DNA from 3 places in the Candidatus Merdisoma sp. HCP28S3_D10 genome. Region 3 is predicted to be linked to each of the others. Evidence: predicted binding sites of a transcription regulator. Region 3 holds the regulator's gene; each other region holds the start of a gene.
What was found. Region 3 encodes Rex, which represses fermentation and respiration genes when NADH is low (regulators of the CRP and FNR family bind a similar motif). Its sites were predicted from a motif close to ATTGTTAANTANTTAACAAT; they were not measured.
Positions count from the first base shown of each region.

Region 1 (7,467 bases), on a different contig from region 3:
GGCAGGAGCAGGGCACGCGGATAATCTTTACATCCGCTGGGTAAGCAAGTCGGCTGCTTCCCGCCAGGTCTGCGCCTGCGTAGGAGCACCAGTTGCAGCAGAACGCTACAATCTTCGGTCTAAATTCTGTATTTTCTACCTGCATATCGCATCTACCTCCGCAAGAATTTGTCTGTTTGAGAAGCCCTGCAGATCCATAGCTCCGGACGGGCAGGCAACGGTACATGCTCCGCAGCCCTGACAGAGAGCGCTGTTCACAACGGCTACCCGTCTCGTCTCACGGATACCATGATCATTTACCAGCTGATCCTCGTAGGAAATCGCTCCGTAAGGACATACCTTTTCACAGGTGGAGCAGCCATTACAGAAGATCGGATCTGCCTTGGCTGTACAGGGGTTGGTAACCAGATGATCCTTCGCCAGAAGTCCTATCACCTTTACGGCAGCGGCTCCGGCCTGGGCTACGGTCTCCGGAATATCCTTGGGTCCCTGGCAGACACCGGACAGGAAGATTCCCGCTGTGGGGGACTCCACCGGACGCAGCTTGGCATGGGACTCAGTCAGGAAATTGTTGGTATCAATGCTGGCTGTCAGCATGGTGGCAATCTTTCTCACATCCGGATTCGGCTCAATGGCAGTAGCCAGGACAACCATATCCGTTTCCATCCGAATCTGCCTGTTGTCCAGCAGGTCAGAGGCCTGTACCAGCAGCTTATCGCCCTGGGGCGCTACCTTTCCTACCTGACCCTTGATGTAATGGACTCCATACTCCTCCACTGCCCGACGATAGAACTCGTCGAAGTTCTTGCCCGGAGTACGCACGTCGATGTAGAATACGGTCACATCTACGTCCGGATATTTGTCACGAATCAGCATGGCATGCTTCGCTGTATACATACAGCAAATCTTGGAGCAATAGCTCTTTCCTCTCTTGTCCGCGCAGCGGGAACCCACGCACTGGACAAATACGATGGACTTGGGAGCCTTGTGATCGGACATCCGCTCCAGGTGGCCCTTGGTGGGTCCTGCCGCGTTCATGATACGCTCCAGCTCCAGGGACGTGATGACGTCCGGGCTCTGGTTATACGCATATTCATCGTACTGATCCAGCTTAATGGTATCAAAGCCGGTCGCCACGACGATAGCGCCGTAATCCACGGTAATGATCTCATCCTTCTGCTCGTAATCAATCGCGCTCGCCTGACATACCTTGGCGCAGACGCCGCATTTTCCGGTCTTGAATTTCATACAGTTTTCACGATCAATCACCGGAACATTGGGAATCGCCTGGGCGAAGGGCGTATAGATCGCGCTTCGTGTATTCAGTCCCCGGTTGAATTCATTGGGAGCCTTCTTGGAAGGACACTTCTCCTGGCAGACGCCGCAGCCGGTACACTTGCTCATATCCACGCTTCTGGCTTTTTTCCGGATATCCACATGGAAATCACCTACGAAACCGCTGACCTTCTCTACCTCGCTATATGTATAAATCGTAATCTTCTCATGGGCCGCAGCCTCCACCATTTTCGGAGTCAGGATACAGGCGGAGCAGTCCAGAGTCGGGAAGGTCTTGTCAAGCTGGGACATACGGCCTCCGATACTGGGAGTCTTCTCTACGATATCTACCTCGTAGCCTGCCTCCGCGATATCCAGCGCGGTCTGGATACCTGCGATACCGCCGCCAATCACCAGGGCGCGCTTTACAACCTGGCTGGTGCCCGGCGTCAGAGGCGCGTTCAGCATAACCTTCGCGATGGCCGCCCGGGCCAGGATAATGGCCTTCTCGGTCGCTTCCTCCATATCTTTATGAATCCAGGAGCAATGCTCGCGGATATTGGCAATCTCTACCATGTAGGGATTGATACCGGCCCGCTTTGCCGCCTGGCGAAATGTATTCTCATGCATTCTGGGGGAACAGGAACAGACAACGATACCTGTCAGGTGTTTCTGCTCGATGGCCTCCCGGATTTTCAGCTGTCCTGCTTCAGAACACATATACTGGTAATCTTCCGCGTGAACGACGCCCGGCTCCTTCGCCGCTGCCGCTACCACCCGTCCGATATCTACCGTCGCAGCTATGTTCGTACCGCAATGACAGACAAATACTCCTATTCTCTGCACGTTTTTTCACCTCCTGATTATTTGCTGTATTTGCGGAACGCGCTGGCCAGCAGCTGCTGGGGCAGTTCCTCGTCCAGTAATTCGGGTATCTCGTTGGGGCTTAAATAATTGCCGCCCCGCTGTCTTACTACCATCTGCCGTACCGCCTCAATGAGCTTCGCAGGCTTTACATCTCTGGGACAGCGCTCTACGCAGGCAAAGCAGGAAAGACATTTCCAGATGGTGGTGGAATTTAAAAGGGGCTCTATGTCGCCATTCTCCACATAAGAAACAAACTGATGGGGACGGATATCCATCTCCTCATAAGCGGGACAGGTCGCGGAGCATTTTCCGCATTTCATACATTTCCGGGTGTTGACGCCGCTCATCTCCCGAAGTCTATCGGCCTTCGCCATATCAGCCTTCTGCATCTTCTGCTCCTCCTTCCGCATTTTTCTCAGGAATCAGGCCAAGAGCCTCTGCCAGAAGCTCCGTCAGATACGTAACCGGAAGCTTTTTCGCGCTTCCACTGGTTCTCAGGTTATAGAGACACAGAGGACAGGCGGTAATCAGTTCTTCCGCTCCGTGATCTGCCGCGGATTCCATGACCCGGTCTACCATCGTACCGGCCAGGGGCTTGTCCTTCAGGGACACATAACCGCCGCAGCACTCGTTCCGGTAGGGATACACCACCGGCTCAGCGCCCAGGGCCCGGATAAAGTCTTCGATAATGGTCGGATTCTCCGGATCGTCAAAGGCCATGATATCACTGGGGCGAAGCAGCATACAGCCATAATACGCGCCGATTTTCCGTCCGGTCAAGGGATGTGTCACCTTTTCCCGGATGGTATCAAAACCGATGTGGTCACGGAGAACCTCCAGATAATGAAGGACCTTTGTCTCTCCTTCATAGGGCTCTGCCAGGTTCAGATAATTGTTGGCTCTGGTACGGATATCTTCCACATTCTGCATATCGTCGTTGACACGCTTGATTACGTGATGACAGGCAGAACAGAGCGTTACCAGATCCTGTCCCTTCTCCTTTGCGTCGTTCAGGGCGCGGACTGCGGACAGCTTTGTGGCGATCTCATCGGACGCCAGCGGATAGACAGCTCCACAGCACTGCCATTCCTCGATTTCCCGTAAGGAAAAGCCCAGCGCTTCTGCTGACATTCTGGCGTATCGGTCCAGGTCCTGCGCCTTGTTCTTCAACGTGCAGCCCGGATAGTAGCTGTACACCATTTGACTACCTCCTTTTGTTTTTTCGTATGTTGGTGTGTAAGTTGTCTTTTTGACAATTTTCTATCAATCTTAGTTATTATACTACACTGTTAAACCATTAACAACCCCCCAATCCGGATTTTATGTTAGTTTTTGAAGTTTTTTTGGTGGATATGTTGCATTTTCATGTTAACTTCACATTTTTTCCTGTTAATTCCGACTTAAATCGTCGGATTTTTTGCAAAATCTCCCCATCCTCTTTGTTGCCGGAATGTTAAATAAAAAACAGAGTGGAAATTTCCACTCTGTTTTATCGGTTTGATTCTTTAGTCCTCTTTCATAACGTCATCGATGAAGTTTCTCAGAACCTCTGCAGAATGCTCTACCTGCTCCCGCTCCTTGTCTGTCAGGGTAATCTTGATTGCCTTGGCAATTCCGTCTGCGTTGACTACGCAGGGGATACTGATACAGGAGCCTTCCAGCTCTTCTCCGTACTCCTTACCCAGCACGTGTGCCACCGGAAGTACGGTATTCTGATTCTTGAGAATGGATTCCACAATCCGGAAGGTGGACATGGCGATTCCGTCGAAGGTCGCGCCCTTCAGGGAGATAACGTCCGCGCCGCCGGTCTTTGCCTTCAGTGCGATAGCCTCCTTTACTTCCTCCTTCTCCTTCGGATCCTCCGGCAGGAAATGGTCGATGGTCTCGCCCGCTACGTTGACACTGCTCCAGATCGGCACCTGGCTGTCTCCGTGCTCGCCCAGGATATAGCCCTGAATATCACGGATATCTACGTTCGCACGCTGGCTTAAGAGATAACGGAAACGCGCGGTGTCCAGAGAGGTTCCGGTTCCGATAACCCGCTCCGGGGACAGGCCTGTCTCCTTCTGAATCAGATAGGTGTTCACGTCTACCGGATTGGATACTACGATAATCAGCGGATTCTTTGCATACTTCATGATATTCTTCGCAATGCTTCTTGCCACTCCGGTATTTACCTTCGCAAGCTCCAGACGGGTCTGGCCCGGCTTCCGGGGAACACCCGCTGTAACAATGATAATCTTGGCGTCCGCGCACTCCTCATATCCGCCCTGACGAACGCGTACCTGGCTGTAGAAAGCGGTTCCGTGTGAGATATCCAGGGCTGCACCCTTCGCACGATCTTCGTTTACGTCTACCAGAACGATTTCTCCTACCTGTGCCCGCAGCATCAAGGTATAGCAGATAGTCTCGCCTACATTTCCAGCTCCAATTACTACGATCTTATTTGATGTTTCATTTGCCATACTGTTACCTCACTCTTTCTCGTCTCGTCCCAACGTTATTTTTTTCACAATATTGATATTTTTTTATCAACCGATTGCATTATATCACGTACAATCCGGTTATGCAAGAGGTAAATATCATTTTTGTACTTCTTTCTGTACAATTTTTTCGTAGAATTAACAAATCCTTAACGATAATTCCGGCCGAGTGCGCATCTTTATGAAAAGAATATGCATTTTTGCAAACAAAAACAGTGCCGACTTCCTTCTCACCGGAGAATTCTGTCAGCACTGCTCTTTTGTTAATTCATAGCTTATTTCTTTACAAATGCTTTCTTTACGAATGCATTCTTTTAATAACCTTCAGTCTCGTGAACTCCTCACGCTCCTTCTCCTCCAGGGCGTTGGAAATGTCTTTCGTCAGCGCCTCGTAGCGGGGAATGGTGATATTCTTCAAAGCGTTGGCACGCTTCTGGGCCTTCTTGATATTGGCCGCCAGCTGGTAGGCGGAATTCTCTACCGCGGACAGCTTGATGGTCAGATCCTTTACCTTTTCAAAAGAAACTCTGGCGATATCCAGAGATTCCTTCGTGCTGTAGAAGGCGTAGGCCGGCGCACGGGTAGCCCCGTCGTAGCGGACCAGCGGAATCTCGGTACCCATGATACTTCGGGTCTTGACCTCTACCGTATCCTCCACGGGTACGTTCCGGGCCACATCGGCTACGGCATTGATACCCAGCTCCATGTTGGCCTTCTGGAGAGCTGCATAGGCTGTGGTAAAGGTTGTGCGGATCTCGTCCTGGATATCCTTGGCCTGATCCACCAGTCCCATCAGCTCCCGGATCAGAATGTTCCGCTTCTTGTCCATCAGCTCATAGCCCTGCTTTGCCAGCTTCAGGGAGTTCTTCGCGCGTATGAGGTTGCCTTTTGTAGGAACTGCATTGTTATCCATACAGCTTCCTCCTTCTTAAAAAACTCGGTTTACATTATTCTGCCGGCTTATAATATTTATCAAGAATCTTGGTATCCACACGGTCCAGTTCCTCTCTCGGCAGCATGCCGAGAAGCTCCCAGCCGATGTTCAGCGTCTCTTCGATGGTACGGTTTTCCTCCGGACCCTGGCCTACAAAACGGGCCTCAAAGGCCTTACCGAACTGCAGGTACTTCTTATCAATCGGAGACAGCTCGTCCTCACCGATAACGGAAGCCAGCGCTCTCGCGTCTCCCACCTTCGCGTAGGAGGAGAACAGCTGGTTCGCCAGATCCTGATGATCCTCTCTGGTATAGCCCGCTCCGATACCGTCCTTCATCAGACGGGACAGGGAGGGCAGTACGCTGATAGGCGGATAAACTGCCTGTCCGTGAAGCTCACGATCCAGTACAATCTGACCCTCGGTAATATATCCGGTCAGGTCCGGAATGGGATGGGTGATATCGTCGTTGGGCATGGTCAGAATCGGGATCTGTGTCACGGAACCATTGACGCCCTCTACGATACCGGCACGCTCATAGATGGTGGCCAGCTCACTGTATAAGTATCCCGGATAACCCTTTCTGGAGGGAATCTCGCCCTTGGAGGAGGAAACCTCACGCATAGCCTCCGCAAAGGAGGTCATATCGGTCAGGATAACCAGGATATGCATATTGCACTCAAAGGCAAGATACTCGGCTGCGGTCAGAGCCACACGGGGTGTAATCAGACGCTCTACAACCGGGTCATTTGCCAGATTCATAAACATGGTAACGTGCTCGGAGGCTCCGCTCTCGTCGAAGGCACGGCGGAAGAAATCCGCTACGTCGTGCTTCACGCCCATGGCCGCAAATACGATACCGAACTGCTCGTCCGAATCGTCACCCAGGGAAGCCTGCTTTACCAGCTGTGCCGCCAGCTGATCATGGGGCAGACCGTTGCCGGAGAAAATCGGCAGCTTCTGTCCTCGAATCAGGGTGGTCAGACCGTCGATCGCGGAAAATCCGGTACGGATATAGTTACGCGGATACTCGCGGGTAACCGGGTTTAAAGGCTGTCCGTTTACATTCCGGTGAATGTCGGATACGATCTCGCCCAGGCCGTCGATGGGCTGTCCGATACCGTTGAAGGTACGGCCCAGGATCTCCGGGGAAAGGGCAATCTCCATGGGATGGCCGGTCAGCTTGGTGTGGGTATTGCGAAGGGACATATTATCGGTTCCGCCGAATACCTGGATCACCGCCTTATCCTTATAGCATTCGATGATACGGCCCAGCTCTTTTTTATTGCCATCCACCGTAATCTCTACGATCTCCTCGTAGGACGCGTTCTGGACGCCTTCCAGGGCAATCAGAGGGCCGTTTATTTCACTTAAGCCTAAATATTCAATTGACATTTTCTCTTCCTCCCCTTACGCGTTCTTTTCCAGTACGCGATCGTAGAACTCATCGATCGCTTTCTTATAATCGGCAAACAGCTCCAGATGATCGTTGGGCACATCGTATTTGATGGCAATGACCTTCTCGAAGATATTTTCACGCTTCAGCACGGACATAGGCATGCCCTGTGTAATCAGCGCCTTGGATCTGTCGTAGAGATAGAGTATGGTCTCCATCATTTTCATCTGCTTTTCCATCGGTACACAGGTATCATCCGGATGGAAGGCATTCTGCTGCAGAAATCCCAGACGGACAACTCTGGAAATCTCCAGAACCAGCTTCTGGTCATCCGGAAGCACGTCGCTTCCGATCAGCTTTACAATCTCCATCAGGCTGCTCTCCTGGTTCAAGATTACCATCAGACGGTTTCTGCAGTCCATGAAGTTCTTTGCCACATGATCCTTATACCAGGGCGCCAGATCGGACACATACTCACTGTAGCTACTGAGCCAGTGGATAGCCGGGAAATGAC
Region 1 is NZ_JBQHTG010000001.1:17,128-24,594, forward strand. It holds gene ACTNCH_RS00080 (hydrogenase iron-sulfur subunit) at 1-145, opposite strand, end outside; gene ACTNCH_RS00085 (4Fe-4S binding protein) at 136-2,121, opposite strand; gene ACTNCH_RS00090 (4Fe-4S dicluster domain-containing protein) at 2,139-2,531, opposite strand; gene ACTNCH_RS00095 (CoB--CoM heterodisulfide reductase iron-sulfur subunit B family protein) at 2,518-3,342, opposite strand; gene ACTNCH_RS00100 (L-lactate dehydrogenase) at 3,648-4,607, opposite strand; gene ACTNCH_RS00105 (V-type ATP synthase subunit D) at 4,924-5,538, opposite strand; gene ACTNCH_RS00110 (V-type ATP synthase subunit B) at 5,573-6,952, opposite strand; gene ACTNCH_RS00115 (V-type ATP synthase subunit A) at 6,968-7,467, opposite strand, start outside.
Region 1: the regulator Rex is predicted to act here: its motif matches at 4,659-4,678, upstream of ACTNCH_RS00100 (L-lactate dehydrogenase).

Region 2 (7,467 bases), on a different contig from region 3:
GCAATCAGCGCATACTGTCCGCCTACGGAAATACCTGCCATCAGGTACGGCAGGTTCTGGTTGATCCATTCCATACATAACCTCCAAAAAATCAGGTTCAAAACACATGTATGGCGGGAGCGAAGGAAAACGCTCCCGCCACCAGGCATTCTAAGCTTTTTTCTTTCTGTAACTTATTTGCTTACGCTCTGCTCTGCCACGAACTCCCACGCGCCTGTCTCGGTGTTGGCCTGCTTGATGTAAGCGGTGTCACGGTTCGCGTCACCTGTCTCATTGAAGGTGATGTGTCCGGTTACGCCGGTATAATCCACATTCCAAAGCGCCTCGTTTACAGCTGCCGGGTCTGTGCTTCCCGCTACCTTCAGAGCCTCCAGCGCGGTGTAGTATGCGTCATAGCCCATAACAGTCAGACCGGATACGGTATCGTCGCCGCCATTATTTGCCTTCGCTGTGTTGTCGCTGTTGATCCACTCCTTGATGCCTGCATCGAACTCCGGATTTGCGCCCTCCTGATAGAAGGTGGTTACATAAATCTCCAGGTCCTTGCCCTTTGCGGCATTCAGGATCACGTTGGAATCCCAGGTATCTGTGGAAAGAATCGGCATTCCCAGTCCCTGTGCGGCTGCCTGCTCGATAATCAGGGCTGCTGCCTCGGTAGAGCTGGGAGCAAAGAATACGTCGGCTCCTGCCTTCTTTGCAGATGTAATGTAAGAGGTAAAGTCGCTGTTTCCTTCCTGGAAGGTCTCTGCCACAACTTCTCCGCCCAGCGCCTCAAAGGCCTGTGTGAAGTAGTAACCAAGTCCTGTGGAATAGTCGTCGCCAAGCTTGGTCAGGACATACGCTTTCTTTGCGTTAAATTTGTCTTTGGCGAAGTTCGCGTGAACCGTTCCCTGGAAAGGATCCAGGAAGCAGATACGGAAGTAATGGGTGTTGCCCTCTGTAACCTGCGGGTTGGTACAGGTAACGCCGATGGCCGGGATTCCTGCCTCCTTGAATACATCGGAAGCTGCGATGGAAACACCGGAGCCATAGGAACCAAGCACAACAGATACCTTATCGCTGACCAGGGTAGCTGCCGCGGAGGGTCCCTTGTCATTGGAGGATTCGTTATCTACGATATCCAGCTGTACCGTATACTCTGTTCCCCCAATCTCTACCGTGGGAGTAACCTTGTTCGCATACTGGATACCCAGTGTCTCCTGCTTTCCGCCTGCTCCGTTGTCTCCGGACGCGGGCTCGTAGACACCAATCTTTACCACATTTCCACCAGTCGCGGACGCGTCTGCTCCTGCAGCGCTGTCGCTTCCTCCCTTGCCGCATCCTGCCAGCAGGGTGCTGACCATGGCTGCCGCAAGCAATACTGATAATGCACGCTTTTTCATAACTTTCTTCCTCCTCTTTCCGCTCTTACAACTGTCATGGACATTTTCCATCTTTTTGTCCCTCTGTCAAAGACATTTGTTCGCGGTTTCTGATATGGGCCTTAGTATAGCACGTTCAAACCGGAATTACAAGCAGAAAATGTAAAAAAATTTATCTACAGCGGACATTTGGCTTTATAGCGCGTACATGAGGGTGAAAGAAAGAATCCTGCAAAGCAGGATTCTCCGCCTGCGGCGGGTCGCGTAAGCGACATACTACCTCGCCGCCGCAGTGCGATAATATTTTTTATGTAATAGGGGATTCCATAGGAATTTCCTATTACATAAAAAACCTGTGACAGGGAGCTATCTAATCCGATCTCTGTCACAGGTTCTTTTCAAATTCGTATGTTATGATGTCGGGGTCAAAAGCCCCCGACTTTGATGCCTACGGATTGCTCCGTGCTGCGCACTCCCACAATCCTACCCAACATTCGCATATCGTGGGATTATCATCCCACTTCTATGCTCATATCGGGTCGGGTCCTAAGGTCTTTCACCCATCTATGAGCAAGCTCATGTGGGCTTAGACCTTTTGACCCTGGCATCATGTTATAAAATTACAGCTCGATCTTGCCGCTTTCCTTACCGTTGATTACATAGTAAGCCGCGCTGTCTTCCGGCTTTACATACAGATCCAGGCTCTTGATAGAGGAAGCTCTGTGTCCCAGCGCTACCCACTTCTCGGTAACCAGCTCAGTCAGCGCTGTGGTGCTGATCTCTTTTCCTGCGAACTGAACGTATACGTTCTGTACCGCTTCCTTCTTCTCAGCCTTCTTAGCCTCTGTCTTCGGCTTCGGGCCGCGCTTTGCGGGAGCCTTCTTAGCCTCTGCCTTCGGTGCCTCAGCCTTTGCGGGCTCTGCTTTTACGGTCTCTGCCTTCGGTGCCTCTTTTACTTCTGTCTCGGCCTTCACTGCTGTCTCTGCTTTTGCTGTCTCTACTGTCTTAGCCGGAGCGTTTATCTTCACGTTTTCTGCCTTTTTAGTGGTCTGTGTTACTTTTTTAGCAGTCATACTAATCCTCCTCTGACTATTGCACTTCCAAATCATTAACAGCGCCTATTATAGTGCATTTTACCAGATATTGCAAGCGATTTTTGGGAATATTGCCCATTTCAGGCCAAATGACCAACATAAACAGGATTAGCGCAGCGCATGAATAAACAGACCGCTCCGAAGCTTCGGCTCAAACCAGGTGGACTTGGGAGGCATCAGGCGTCCCGCGTCTGCCACGGCAAAAAGCTCCCCGATAGATGTAGGATACATGGCAAAAGCCACCTTCATATCCGTATGTACCCGTCTCTCCAGTTCAGATAAGCCCCGGATTCCGCCGACAAAATCTATCCGGCTGTCGGTCTTCGGATCCTGAATTCCCAGGACCGGTGCCAGAATCTCCTTCTGCAGGACAGACACGTCCAGCCCCTCTACCGGATCATCGTTTTCATACTCCGGCTTCAAAGTCAACAGATACCATCGTTCTTCCAGGAACAGTGTCACCTGTCCCTTTTTCTTCGGATGCTCCGCACCTGTCAGCGCTTCCACCGTAAAGACCTTCTGAACCCGGTCTAAAAATTCTTCCGGTGTAAGCCCGTTCAAATCCCGGACCACGCGGTTGTAATCCATAATCATCAGTTCATCGTCCGGGAAAATCACAGATAAGAAGTAGTTAAACTCCTCCTCGCCGGTATAACCCGGATGCTCCTCCCGACGCTTCACACCTACGCGCACAGCCGATGCCGCCCGATGGTGTCCGTCCGCGATATACAGGGCGTCCATCTGCGAAAAAGTCTCATAGACAGCGCTGATTTTTTCTGTGTCCGCAATCCTCCAGCCCCGATGACGGATACCGTCCTCCGAAACGAAATCAAACAGAGCCGGTTCCGCTTTCACCCCGGCCACCTGCTTCTTCAGATCCTCCCGGTTCCGGTACGCCAGGAAAATCGGTCCGGTCTGGGCGTCGCAGACGTCCACATGGCGCACCCGGTCCTCTTCCTTCTCCCGGCGGGTATTTTCATGCTTTTTGATCACGCCGTTCCGGTAATCGTCGATGGAAGCGCAGGCCACGATCCCTGTCTGGCTGCGGCCGTTCATGGTCAGCTCATAGAGATAATAGCAGGGCGTATCGTCCTGTATAAAATCTCCATCCCGTACCATTCCCCAGAGCAGCTCCTTTGCTTTCTGATAGACCTCCGGCGCATAGATGTCCGTATCCTCCGGAAGCTGGGTCTCCGCCCGGTCGATACGAAGAAAGGACAAGGGGTGACCCTGTACGGCCCTTCTGGCCTCCTCCCAGTTGTATACATCATAGGGCAGGGCCGCGATCTCCGCTTCCTTCCCGGCTGCGGGACGAATGCCCCGGAAAGCTCTGATCCTGGCCATCAGCAGATCACCCGCACTTTCAGTACGCCATCTACCGCCTCCAGCTTCTCGATCAGTTCCGGACTTGCGGCGCTCTCCAGATCGAACATGGAATACGCATAGTCTCCGCGGCTCTTGTTGGTCATGTTGCCAATGTTATAGTTGGCCTCACCGAGAATGGTTGTAAACTGGCTCAACATATTTTTTACATTTCGATGGCAGATTGCCACACGGGCCGGATAGCTGGGAATACCCATATCGCAGTCCGGATAGTTGACGGAATGCTGGATATTGCCATACTCCAGATAGCCACGAAGCTCCTTTACCGCCATCCGCGCACAGTTTTCCTCTGCCTCCTCTGTGGACGCTCCCAGATGGGGCGTCACGATGACTCCCTTTGCGCCTGCGGTAACAGGATTCGGAAAGTCTGTCATGTAACGGGCTACCTTGCCCTTCTTCAGTGCGTCTACCATCGCCTTCTCGTCTACCAGAAGGTCACGGGCATAGTTCAGGACAACCACGCCGTCCTTCATCTTCTCGATGGCTTCTGCGTTGATCATACCCTTTGTATTGTCCATCAAGGGCACATGAATGGTGATATAATCGCACTCCTTGTAAATATCGTCCACATTGGTAATATGGCGGATATTGCGGGACAAATTCCAGGCTGCGTCCACGGAGATATAGGGATCATAACCCAGCACTTCCATGCCAAGATGAGTCGCTGCGTTCGCCACCTGGACGCCGATGGCTCCCAGACCGATGATACCCAGCTTCTTTCCCTGGATCTCGTGACCGGCAAACTGCTTTTTCTGCTTTTCCGCAAGCTTGCTGATCTCCTCATTCATACGCTCCGACTGTACCCAGTTTACGCCGCCGATGATATCTCTGGCCGCCAGCAGCATACCTGCCAGTACCAGTTCTTTAACGCCATTGGCATTGGCACCCGGCGTATTGAATACCACGATTCCCTGCTCCGCGCATTTGGCCAGGGGAATGTTGTTGACTCCGGCCCCGGCGCGGGCAATGGCCTTCAGATTCTCCGGAAATTCTGTATCATGAAGGGCTGCGCTCCGCACCAGCAGCGCGTCTGCCTCATTCATATCCTCTACCTGCTGATAATCCTTTGTGAAATGATCCAGACCCACCTGAGCGATCTGATTCATGCATTTGTACTGATACATGGCTTAATTATCCTCCTCAAATTTCTTCATGAACGCTACCAGGGCCTTTACGCCCTCCAGGGGCATGGCGTTGTAAATGCTTGCCCGCATTCCGCCTACGCTTCTGTGTCCCTTCAGGTTCACAAAGCCTGCCTCCGTAGCCTCTTTGATGAATTTTGCGTCCAGCTCCTTGTCTCCGGTCACAAAAGGTACGTTCATGATGGAACGGTCCTCCTTGCGTACGGTACCCTTGAAGAGCTTGCTGGAATCCAGGAAATCATAGAGAACCTTTGCCTTCTCCTCATTGCGGGCCTTCATCGCTTCCAGACCACCCTGCTTCTTCAGCCATTTGAAGACCTTACCGCACATATAGATGCAGTAGCAGTTAGGCGTATTGTAAAGAGAATCCGCGTCCGCGTGAATCTTGTATTTCATATAAGTCGGTGTATAGGGAAGCACGTCCTCGGTGATCAGGTCCTCCCGGATAATCACGATAGCCATTCCCGCGGGGCCCACGTTTTTCTGTACGCCGCCGTAGAGCAGGCCGTATTTGCTTACGTCCACCGGCTCTGACAAGAAGCAGGAGGAGATATCCGATACCAGTGTCTTCCCCTTGGTATCCGGCAGTGTATGGAACTTGGTTCCGTAGATGGTGTTATTTTCACAGATGTATACATAATCCGCGTCCGGGCTGACAGGCAGATCGGAGCAATCCGGAATATAGGAGAAGGTTTCGTCCTCCGAAGAAGCGATGGCATTGGCCTTTCCGTAAATCTGCGCCTCCTTGAACGCCTTCTTCGCCCACTGTCCGGTGATGATATAATCAGCCACCTTGTTTTTCATCAGGTTCATGGGAATTGCCGCAAACTGGAGATGGGCTCCGCCCTGCATGAACAGCACCTTATAATTGTCCGGAATCTGCATCAGATCGCGCAGGTCCTGCTCCGCCTCCTGAATGATGGTCTCAAAGGCCTTGGAGCGGTGTGACATTTCCATCACGGACATTCCTGTTCCCCGGTAGTCCAGCATCTCATCTGCTGCCTCGCGCAAAACCTCCTCCGGCATAACAGCCGGTCCTGCTGAAAAATTATACACACGACTCATTTTTTCATTCCTCCCACTTTTTACTTACGTTCCTGCAGCCTTTCCCGATTTGTCTGAATATTTGCAGGTTTTATGTATATTATGTAATTTTCTTTATTCTAGTACCTTGTTAAACTCTTGTCAATCATTTTTTAACCGAATCAAGTAAGTCCCCTGCTTCCATTGCGAATATCCTCTTGATTAATAGAGGACAACCGGCGTACCCTTTTCCATATTGGCGTACACCTGCTTCATGGCTGCCAGCGGCGTATTGACACAGCCGTGGGAACCGTTGGTCAGATAGACCTCTCCGCCAAACTGGGAGCGCCAGTAGGCGTCATGGATTCCGTAATTGCCGTAAAAAGGCATCCAGTAATTCACCGGAGTCCGGTAATTGTCGCCCTTCAGCACCGCATTGCGGGTCTTATACTGAATCTGCGCTACGATGGCAGGCGTATTATAGCCACGGCTGATATTGCCGGTTACCACGTCTGTGTCCACAACCAGCGCGCCGTTTTTGTAGCACCACATATGCTGGGCGCTCAGATCCACCTCGATATAGGTATTGCCGATATCTCCGTTGGGGCCGTCCCAGGTATTGCCCTCGTGACTATAGGCCGGTTCCTTTGTGACAGTTTCGCCCTTTTCAAGGCTCGCAAACAAGGCTTCACTCTCGGCCGCCTTATCGATCTGCCAGCCGTAGTTGCCGCCCTTTACGGTAACGGTTCCCCGCAGGGTGCTCTGGAAGCTGCGGGCCTGCTTATAGGTATCCCGCTCCTTCGCAAGCTCTGCCACCCAGTCAGCGACGGCTTCCCTGGAAAGGGTCGCCTGGTAATCCTCGTCAATGGTAATAAAACAGCTGATAACCGATCGATCTACTATCTCCTTCTGATTTCCGAAGGTGTAGGTGACGGATGCGCCAAGCCACTTGTCAAGCTCATCGGTCAGATCTGTTATCTGCTCTGATTCGGTGGTAATCTCAGGCTTCACATAGCAGCCTGTCTCCTCCAGATCCAGCGTTTCCAACAGATTGGAGGCTGCGGACCGAATCTGATCTTCCAGAACCCGGCTGTCTACCTCTGCGCCCTGTTCCTCCTTATGGACCTCGTATCCATCTTCTGTCATCTCGACCCAGGCGTTTTCCGGGGAAGCACCCTGCTTCACACATTCCAGCATGGTTTCCGCAAGGGTATCCTCATCGAAGGAAAGCTTCGGACCAATCTGATAAGAATCCTTTTCCCAGAACAGCCTGGGCCACAGAAAACCGTTCTGCTTCCGCTTCAGCACCCGCACTTCCTCATTATCCGAAAAGCTCATACCCAGTTTCTTCGGAGTCAGGGTGACCGTATCGCCGCCCCGCTCCTCCAGCGTCAGAGTATAGGCATTTCCCTGGGAAAGCAGAAGTTCATTTACCTGCTTTACCGTATACAGATCTGCGTTTGC
Region 2 is NZ_JBQHTG010000004.1:81,907-89,373, forward strand. It holds gene ACTNCH_RS10760 (branched-chain amino acid ABC transporter permease) at 1-74, opposite strand, end outside; gene ACTNCH_RS10765 (ABC transporter substrate-binding protein) at 174-1,382, opposite strand; gene ACTNCH_RS10770 (DUF6465 family protein) at 1,982-2,434, opposite strand; gene ACTNCH_RS10775 (DUF1015 domain-containing protein) at 2,564-3,799, opposite strand; gene ACTNCH_RS10780 (phosphoglycerate dehydrogenase) at 3,799-4,962, opposite strand; gene serC (3-phosphoserine/phosphohydroxythreonine transaminase) at 4,966-6,045, opposite strand; gene ACTNCH_RS10790 (L,D-transpeptidase family protein) at 6,226-7,467, opposite strand, start outside.
Region 2: the regulator Rex is predicted to act here: its motif matches at 6,151-6,170, upstream of serC (3-phosphoserine/phosphohydroxythreonine transaminase).

Region 3 (7,467 bases):
AGGTGCCCGTTTTCCGGCCACCAGCACACAGCCCTTATTCGACAGGCTTCTGGGATAGCCGTCCGCGTAGCCTACCGGAACGGTTGCTATCTTACGCGTCGATTCCGCTGTATAGATGCCGCCGTAGCTGACCTCGGTTCCCGGCGCAATTTTCTTTACATGGACGATATGGCTCTTCATTTCCATAGCCGGTCGGAGCGGAACCAGCTCCTTTTTCACTTCATCGGAAGGGTACAGACCATATACAGTAATCCCTGCACGCACCATATCCAGATTGGCCTCCGGCAGGTCAATGATCCCGGCACTGTTGGAGCAGTGATGAATCTGAAATTTTGCACCGGCTGCTTCGCAGGCAGCGCAAAAAGCACGATACCGAGCCAGCTGCTTTTCGGTCGCTGTCTTATCCGTCTCGTCAGATTTGGAAAAATGAGTAAACAGGCCTTCCAGGATGATGCCGGGAAGCTTTCCTATCTCGCAGACCATCTTTACGCTTTCCTCTGTGTCCGCAAACCCAATCCGGCTCATGCCAGTATCCAGCTTTATATGCACCCGGACTTCTTTTCCCTGGCGGATAGCTTCCTCTGAAAGCTCCCGTGCCATGTCCAGACGGAACACGGTCGGCCGGATATCCAGTCGCACCAGCTCCGGATAATCCTCCGGAAATACATAGCCCAAAATCAATATCGGCTTGCAGATTCCGTTTTTCCGAAGCTCCACAGCCTCCTCAATGGTAGCCGCCGCAAAGCCCCACAGATAATCCTTATCCTCTATCATCCGGGCAATAGGAACCGCCCCGTGGCCGTAGCCGTTAGCCTTCACCACAGCCGCAATTCTGGTATTCTCTTTTAAGTTGGCCTTCATAGCCTCAAAATTATCTTCTATGGCATCCAAATCCACATAAGCTGCTACACGCTTATAATTTTTCACTTCTGACACTCCTCACTGCTTTACTATATGCGTTATATGCAAAAGGGAGCCACGAAAGCTCCCTTTCCCTTTTTCTTACAATTCCATCAGGAACACGGGTGTTCCTTCTCATATCTGGTAATGTTATAAGAAAGCTGCATCAGGCTCTCTGACAGATGTACATTCTCCACCAGTACATCCGACGGAACATCCAGATCAATATGGGCAAAATTCCAGATAGCCTTGATTCCGTACTGAACCAGAAGCTTTGTCATCTCTTCTGCCTTAGACTTCGGCAATGTCAGCGCTGCAATCTGTATCTCCTCATCCCGGATAAAATCTTCCAGATCCTCCAGCATATGAATCTGAATGCCACGGACACTTAAGCCCTTCAGCACCGGATTTACATCGAAGATACCCTTTATGTAAAAACCGCGCTTTTCAAAATCCACATAATTGGCCAGTGCCTGTCCCAGATTACCGCCGCCAATGATAATCATATTGTGTTTTTTATCCAGACCGAGAATCTTTCCGATTTCTTCATACAGGTATTTTACGTTGTAGCCGTAGCCCTGCTGGCCGAAGCCGCCGAAATTATTCAGATCCTGCCGGATTTGTGACGCCGTCACGCTCATTCTCGTGCTGAGCTCTCCGGAGGAGATTCTTTCTACTCCGTTTTCCATCAGTTCACCCAGATAACGATAATAACGCGGCAGACGCTTAATCACTGCTTTTGAGATTTCTCTCTCTTCCATTTTCCTTTACACATCCCTCAATAAATCATTTCAAACCTGTCTTTATTATAAGCGATTAGCAAATTTTTTGTCAATCTTTATCTTGTTCATTCCTGTAATTTTCGCTATAATAGACTTCATGTGAGAAAAAAGAGTCAAAAACAGAGGTACTTTTATGATATTAGCATGTCAGAATATAAACAAAGCATTCGGAACCGACGTCATTTTAAGAAATGCGTCCTTCCATATTGAGGATCGGGAAAAGGCTGCCATTGTCGGCATCAACGGTGCGGGCAAGTCTACCCTCCTGAAAATTATCATCGGGGAAATGGAAGCAGACTCCGGCGAAGTGATCTTAGCCAAAGGGAAAACCATTGGTTATCTGGCCCAACATCAGGATTTGAATAGTGACCACAGTATCTATCAGGAGCTTCTGACGGTCAAGCAGGACGTCATCGACCTGGAAGAGCGTATCCGGGAGTTGGAAGCGCAGATGAAGGAGCTTTCCGGCGCAGCCCTTGAGACAGCTCTCGATCAGTATACCCGTCTGAACCATGAATTTGAGTTAAAGAACGGTTATGCCTATAAAAGCGAAGTAGTCGGCGTCCTGAAGGGACTGGGCTTTGAAGAGGAGGAATTCGAGAAGCAGGTCAATACCCTCTCCGGCGGTCAGAAGACCCGTGTATCCCTGGGTAAGCTTCTTTTGTCCCATCCGGATCTCATTATGCTGGACGAGCCCACCAACCATCTGGACATGAATTCCATTGCCTGGCTGGAAACCTTTCTACTGAATTATGACGGCGCTGTTTTGGTGGTTGCCCATGACCGTTACTTTTTAAATCGAATTGCTACGAAAATCATTGAAATCGACGCCGGCGAGGTAACCTCTTTTCAGGGAAATTATACCGATTACGCCGCAAAAAAGACACAGCTTCGGGAAGCCCGCATGAACGCCTGGCTGAATCAGCAGCGAGAAATCCGCCATCAGGAAGAGGTCATTCAGAAGCTGAAATCCTTTAACCGGGAAAAGTCCATCAAGCGGGCGGAAAGCCGGGAAAAAATGCTGGATAAAATGGAGGTCCTGGAAAAGCCCAGCGAGGTGCGCTCCGAGATGCATATTACCCTGGAGCCCAAGGTGGTCAGCGGAAACGATGTCCTGACCGTAGAAGGACTTTCCAAAGCCTTCGGCAGTCAGACGCTCTTTACGGATCTCAGCTTTGAAGTAAAGCGTGGAGAACGGGTAGCCCTCATCGGAAATAACGGAACCGGAAAAACCACCATTCTGAAGATTCTGAATGGACTTCTGGAGGCTGACAGCGGATCCTTCACACTGGGATCCAAGGTAAAAATTGGCTACTATGATCAGGAACACCACGTGCTTCACCCGGAAAAAACGCTGTTTGAGGAGATCTCCGACGCCTATCCGGATCTGGATAATACCACCATCCGCAGTACCCTTGCCGCCTTTCTCTTTACCGGCGACGATGTGTTTAAACGGATCGCCGAGCTGTCCGGCGGGGAACGGGGCCGTGTTTCCCTGGCCAAGCTGATGCTTTCCGAAGCTAATTTTCTGATTCTGGACGAGCCTACCAACCATCTGGATATTATCTCCAAAGAAATTCTGGAACAGGCCCTGAACCGCTACACCGGAACGGTTCTTTATGTATCCCATGACCGGTATTTTATCAACAGCACCGCCACCCGGATTCTGGATCTGACCGGTGGTCAGCTGGTCAACTATATCGGAAATTATGATTATTATCTGGAAAAGCACGATATTCTGACGCCGAAGATTCTGAATATAGACGCAACGGAAACGAAGGCACCGGAACCGGAGTCTGCCGGAAAGCTGGACTGGAAACAGCAGAAGGAAGAACAGGCAAAGCAGAGAAAGCGGGAAAATGATTTCAAAAAAACCGAGGCTGAAATTTTTGAACTGGAAAGCCGGGACAGTGAAATCGACCAGCTTCTCTCCCAGGAAACTGTCTACACCAATGTGGCGGAATGTATGAAGCTCCACAAAGAAAAAGAGGCCCTGACGGCCCGTCTTGAAATTCTATATGAACAATGGGAAGCGCTGGCTCAATGATTGGCCAGCGCTTCTCTGAATTCATCCAGATTCTCTTCTGTTACATACATGCCGAAGCCTTGGGCTTCCAGCGTTTCATCGGTCGTTCCGTTGAAAATACGATCTATCATCATGTCTCCCAGCTCCTCTGTATAATGGCTGGCCTCATAATAATAACGCTTATCCTGGGTTACGGCATTCTCTCCGCTGAAATTATAATAACCGCCAGCGGCTCCCGCCAGCCAGCCAAGATACTGTTCATAACCAAAATGCTTGGATTGCTTATAGGTCCGGAAGTAGAGGGGGTTGGTGAAAACAATCAGGTTAATGCCATAGTCCTGGCAGAGCTCCCGAATCTGCCGGATATCCAGCAGAGAATCTGCCATATAATCCGTATAATAGTCGTCCCAGTAAGGAACATCATCCCGGAAGGTTCCTCCAAGAGACGGATCCCGCAGGGTGCTTCCGCTTCGATAATAGCGTTCCACATAATCCGGATCCGTTATTTCATGATTTAAAATAACATCCAGAGAAAGCAATACCCCTTTGATACTCAAGTATTTTCCATAAAATTCCAGCTTGTTTGTGCGCGGATAGGGAATCCGGTAAAACTGGCTCTGATGCAAGGCCGGATCCACAAAGGCAGAGATATTGTCCACGCCAATCATCACATTTTTCGGAATGATACCGTTGGCGATCAGTTCCTTTAAGTTATCCAGGTGTTCCGCCGGTAATCCTTCCGAATAAGACATATTATACCAGTTGCCCTCCGGGATCTTTTCCACGTTTACAAATCCGGTCCGGGAAGATCCGAACAGAAAGGAATCAAACTTATCCGGGTTATGCAGAATATACTGCATTTTGATATCATTGCTGTTGGGCTCCACGCCGTTATCCCGGAGTTTCTCCCAGTGGAAAACATTATAGGGATCCACCGCCATGGGAATGGCAAGCTCCAGAACCAGGATAAATATCACAAAGGGCGCAATTTTTTTTAAAAATCGTTTCATGTATCCTCTCTCGCTTTAAAACTGAAAATAAACAAAACTGTACTCTCCCAGCTGCCGGCTGTAAAGCACAACGAAAATCAGGGCGAAATAAAAAGCATAGCGTACAGGCTTCCGGAGCCGGCCAAACCATTCCCATACATCGCTCTTTAGCGCCAGATAGTCATGGGCCATCAAAAGTACTACCCAGAACAGCACCAGCTTAAGCTCCGTGCTCTGGATCAGTCCCGCGTTTTTAAAAGACACATAGCATTCTCTCACGTATTCAACCGGCTGCGTTATGCCCTGGAAGATATGGGTCAGGATATAAATCGCGTCCGACATGGTATTTGCCCGGAAAAACAACCAGGCCAGCGTCACAAAAGCAAAGGTCAGCAATACCCGGAAGGGACTTCGCCGCTCTTTTCCTGGCGGAAAATACTGATTCCAGATTCGTTCAACGATCTGTGCCACGCCGTGAAGTCCGCCCCAGATCACAAAGGTCCAGTTGGCGCCATGCCACAGCCCGCTGACCAGAAAGGTCAGTACCAGATTGCGGTAGGTCTTCCATTTTCCGGCGCGGCTGCCTCCCAGGGGAATGTATACATAATCCCGGAACCAGCTGGACAGAGAGATGTGCCATCTGCTCCAGAATTCCTTCACAGAGGCAGCAAAATAGGGACTTTTGAAGTTGTTGATCAGATCCATATCGAACAGGCAGGCCACGCCTCTGGCAATGTCGGAATAGCCGGAAAAATCACAGTATACCTGAAACGCATAGAAAAAGGTTGCCACGGCCAATGCCAGGCCCGTGAAGTTCGTCACCTGATTGTATACAATATCCACGCTGGAGCACAGTACGTCCGCGATGGCAATTTTCTTAAAATACCCCCAGGCAATCAGCTTGGCGCCCCGGATACCTTTCTCACAGTCAAAGGAATGCTCCCGTTCCATCTGGGGCAGCAGATGCTCCGCCCGCTCAATAGGGCCTGCCAGAAGCAGCGGAAAAAAGGATACAAAGGCCGCGTATCTTCCCAAATTCCTGCAGGCTTTGATTTTCCCATGATAGACGTCAAGCACATAGCCCAGCGTCTGGAAGGTATAAAAGGAAATACCCACCGGCAGCACCAGCTTCAAGGTCACAGGACTCATGGAGATGGAAAACCGCGAAAGAGCCGCCGTTACAGAACTGCTCAGGAAATTAAAATATTTGAAAAAGAACAGAAGCCCCAGGCAGACACAAAGGGCAATGCCCATATACAGCTTCTTTTTCTTCTGTTCCTCTGTTTTTTCGATCAAAAGCGCCGTACAAAAAGAAACTGCCGTTGTCAGCAGAATCAGAAAAATATAGGACGCGTTGGCGCTCATATAGAAATAATAGCTGGATACCAGCAGGACGCCCCACCGGTATCTGGGGGGCGTCAGCCAGTAAATTGCAAATACAATAGGTAAAAATACATAAAATGCATTGGAGTTAAACAGCATGCAATAAATCCTCTAAATTCTTTCGGATGGCTTTGATAAAGTCTTCGCTGGAGAGCACGACAGGATTCGGCAGGGTGGTAATCAGAGCCAGATCCTTGGTCATCTGACCGCCTTCGATAGTTGCGATGGAGGCCTGCTCCAGTTTATCCGCAAACTCCATAAGAGTCTGGTTCTGATCCAGCTCGCCACGCTTTCTCAGCGCTCCGGACCAGGCAAAAATAGTCGCCATAGAGTTGGTGGAGGTCTCCTCTCCCTTCAGGTGCTTATAATAATGACGCTGTACCGTTCCGTGAGCCGCCTCATACTCGAAATAGCCGTGGGGAGATACCAGTACGGAGGTCATCATAGCCAGGGAACCGAAGGCTGTGGCAATCAGATCGCTCATGACATCGCCGTCATAATTCTTGCAGGCCCAGATATAGCCGCCCTCGGACTTGATGACACGGGCAACCGCGTCGTCAATCAGGGTATAGAAATAGGTGATGCCCAGCTCCTCAAACTTCTCCTTATATTCTTTCTCATAAATCTCCTGAAATACGTCCTTGAAGAAATGATCGTATTTCTTGGAAATGGTATCCTTGGTGGCGAACCACAGATCCTGCTTCTGGGAAACCGCGTAGGAGAAACAGCTTCTGGCAAAGCTTTCAATGGAGCTCTCCAAGTTGTGCATACCCTGCGCGATACCGCCCTCCTTGAACTCATGGATAGTCTCCCGCAGCTCTGTTCCGTCCTCGCCTGTGAAGACCAGCTCGCATTTTCCGGGTCCCGGAATCCGCATTTCAGAAGCCTTGTAGACATCGCCGTAGGCGTGACGGGCTACGGTAATGGGTTTCTTCCAATTCTTCACATAAGGCTCAATGCCTTTTACGATAATCGGAACACGGAATACGGTTCCGTCGAGAATCGCCCGGATCGTACCATTGGGACTCTTCCACATCTGCTTTAAGTCATATTCCTTCATACGGGCCCCATTGGGGGTAATCGTCGCGCATTTTACAGCGACCCCATATTTTTTAGTCGCCTCTGCCGCAGCTACCGTCACCTGATCATCTGTGGCGTTCCGGTGCTCCAGGCCCAGGTCATAATATTCTGTCTTTAAATCAACAAAAGGAAGAAGAAGCTCATCCTTGATCATCTTCCAGAGAATCCGGGTCATTTCATCTCCGTCCATCTCTACCAGCGGAGTTGTCATTCTAATCTTATCCATCGTAGGTGTCCTCCTAAGGTTCGCGTTTTCCGCGCTTTGCCATTTATTATAGACGATTTCCCTGGGGACTGCAAGTTTAAA
Region 3 is NZ_JBQHTG010000002.1:300,612-308,078, reverse strand. It holds gene alr (alanine racemase) at 1-927, opposite strand, end outside; gene ACTNCH_RS06565 (redox-sensing transcriptional repressor Rex) at 1,014-1,661, opposite strand; gene ACTNCH_RS06560 (ABC-F family ATP-binding cassette domain-containing protein) at 1,816-3,729, shown strand; gene ACTNCH_RS06555 (hypothetical protein) at 3,723-4,718, opposite strand; gene ACTNCH_RS06550 (MBOAT family O-acyltransferase) at 4,734-6,179, opposite strand; gene ACTNCH_RS06545 (NADP-dependent isocitrate dehydrogenase) at 6,169-7,386, opposite strand; gene ACTNCH_RS06540 (S8 family peptidase) at 7,463-7,467, opposite strand, start outside.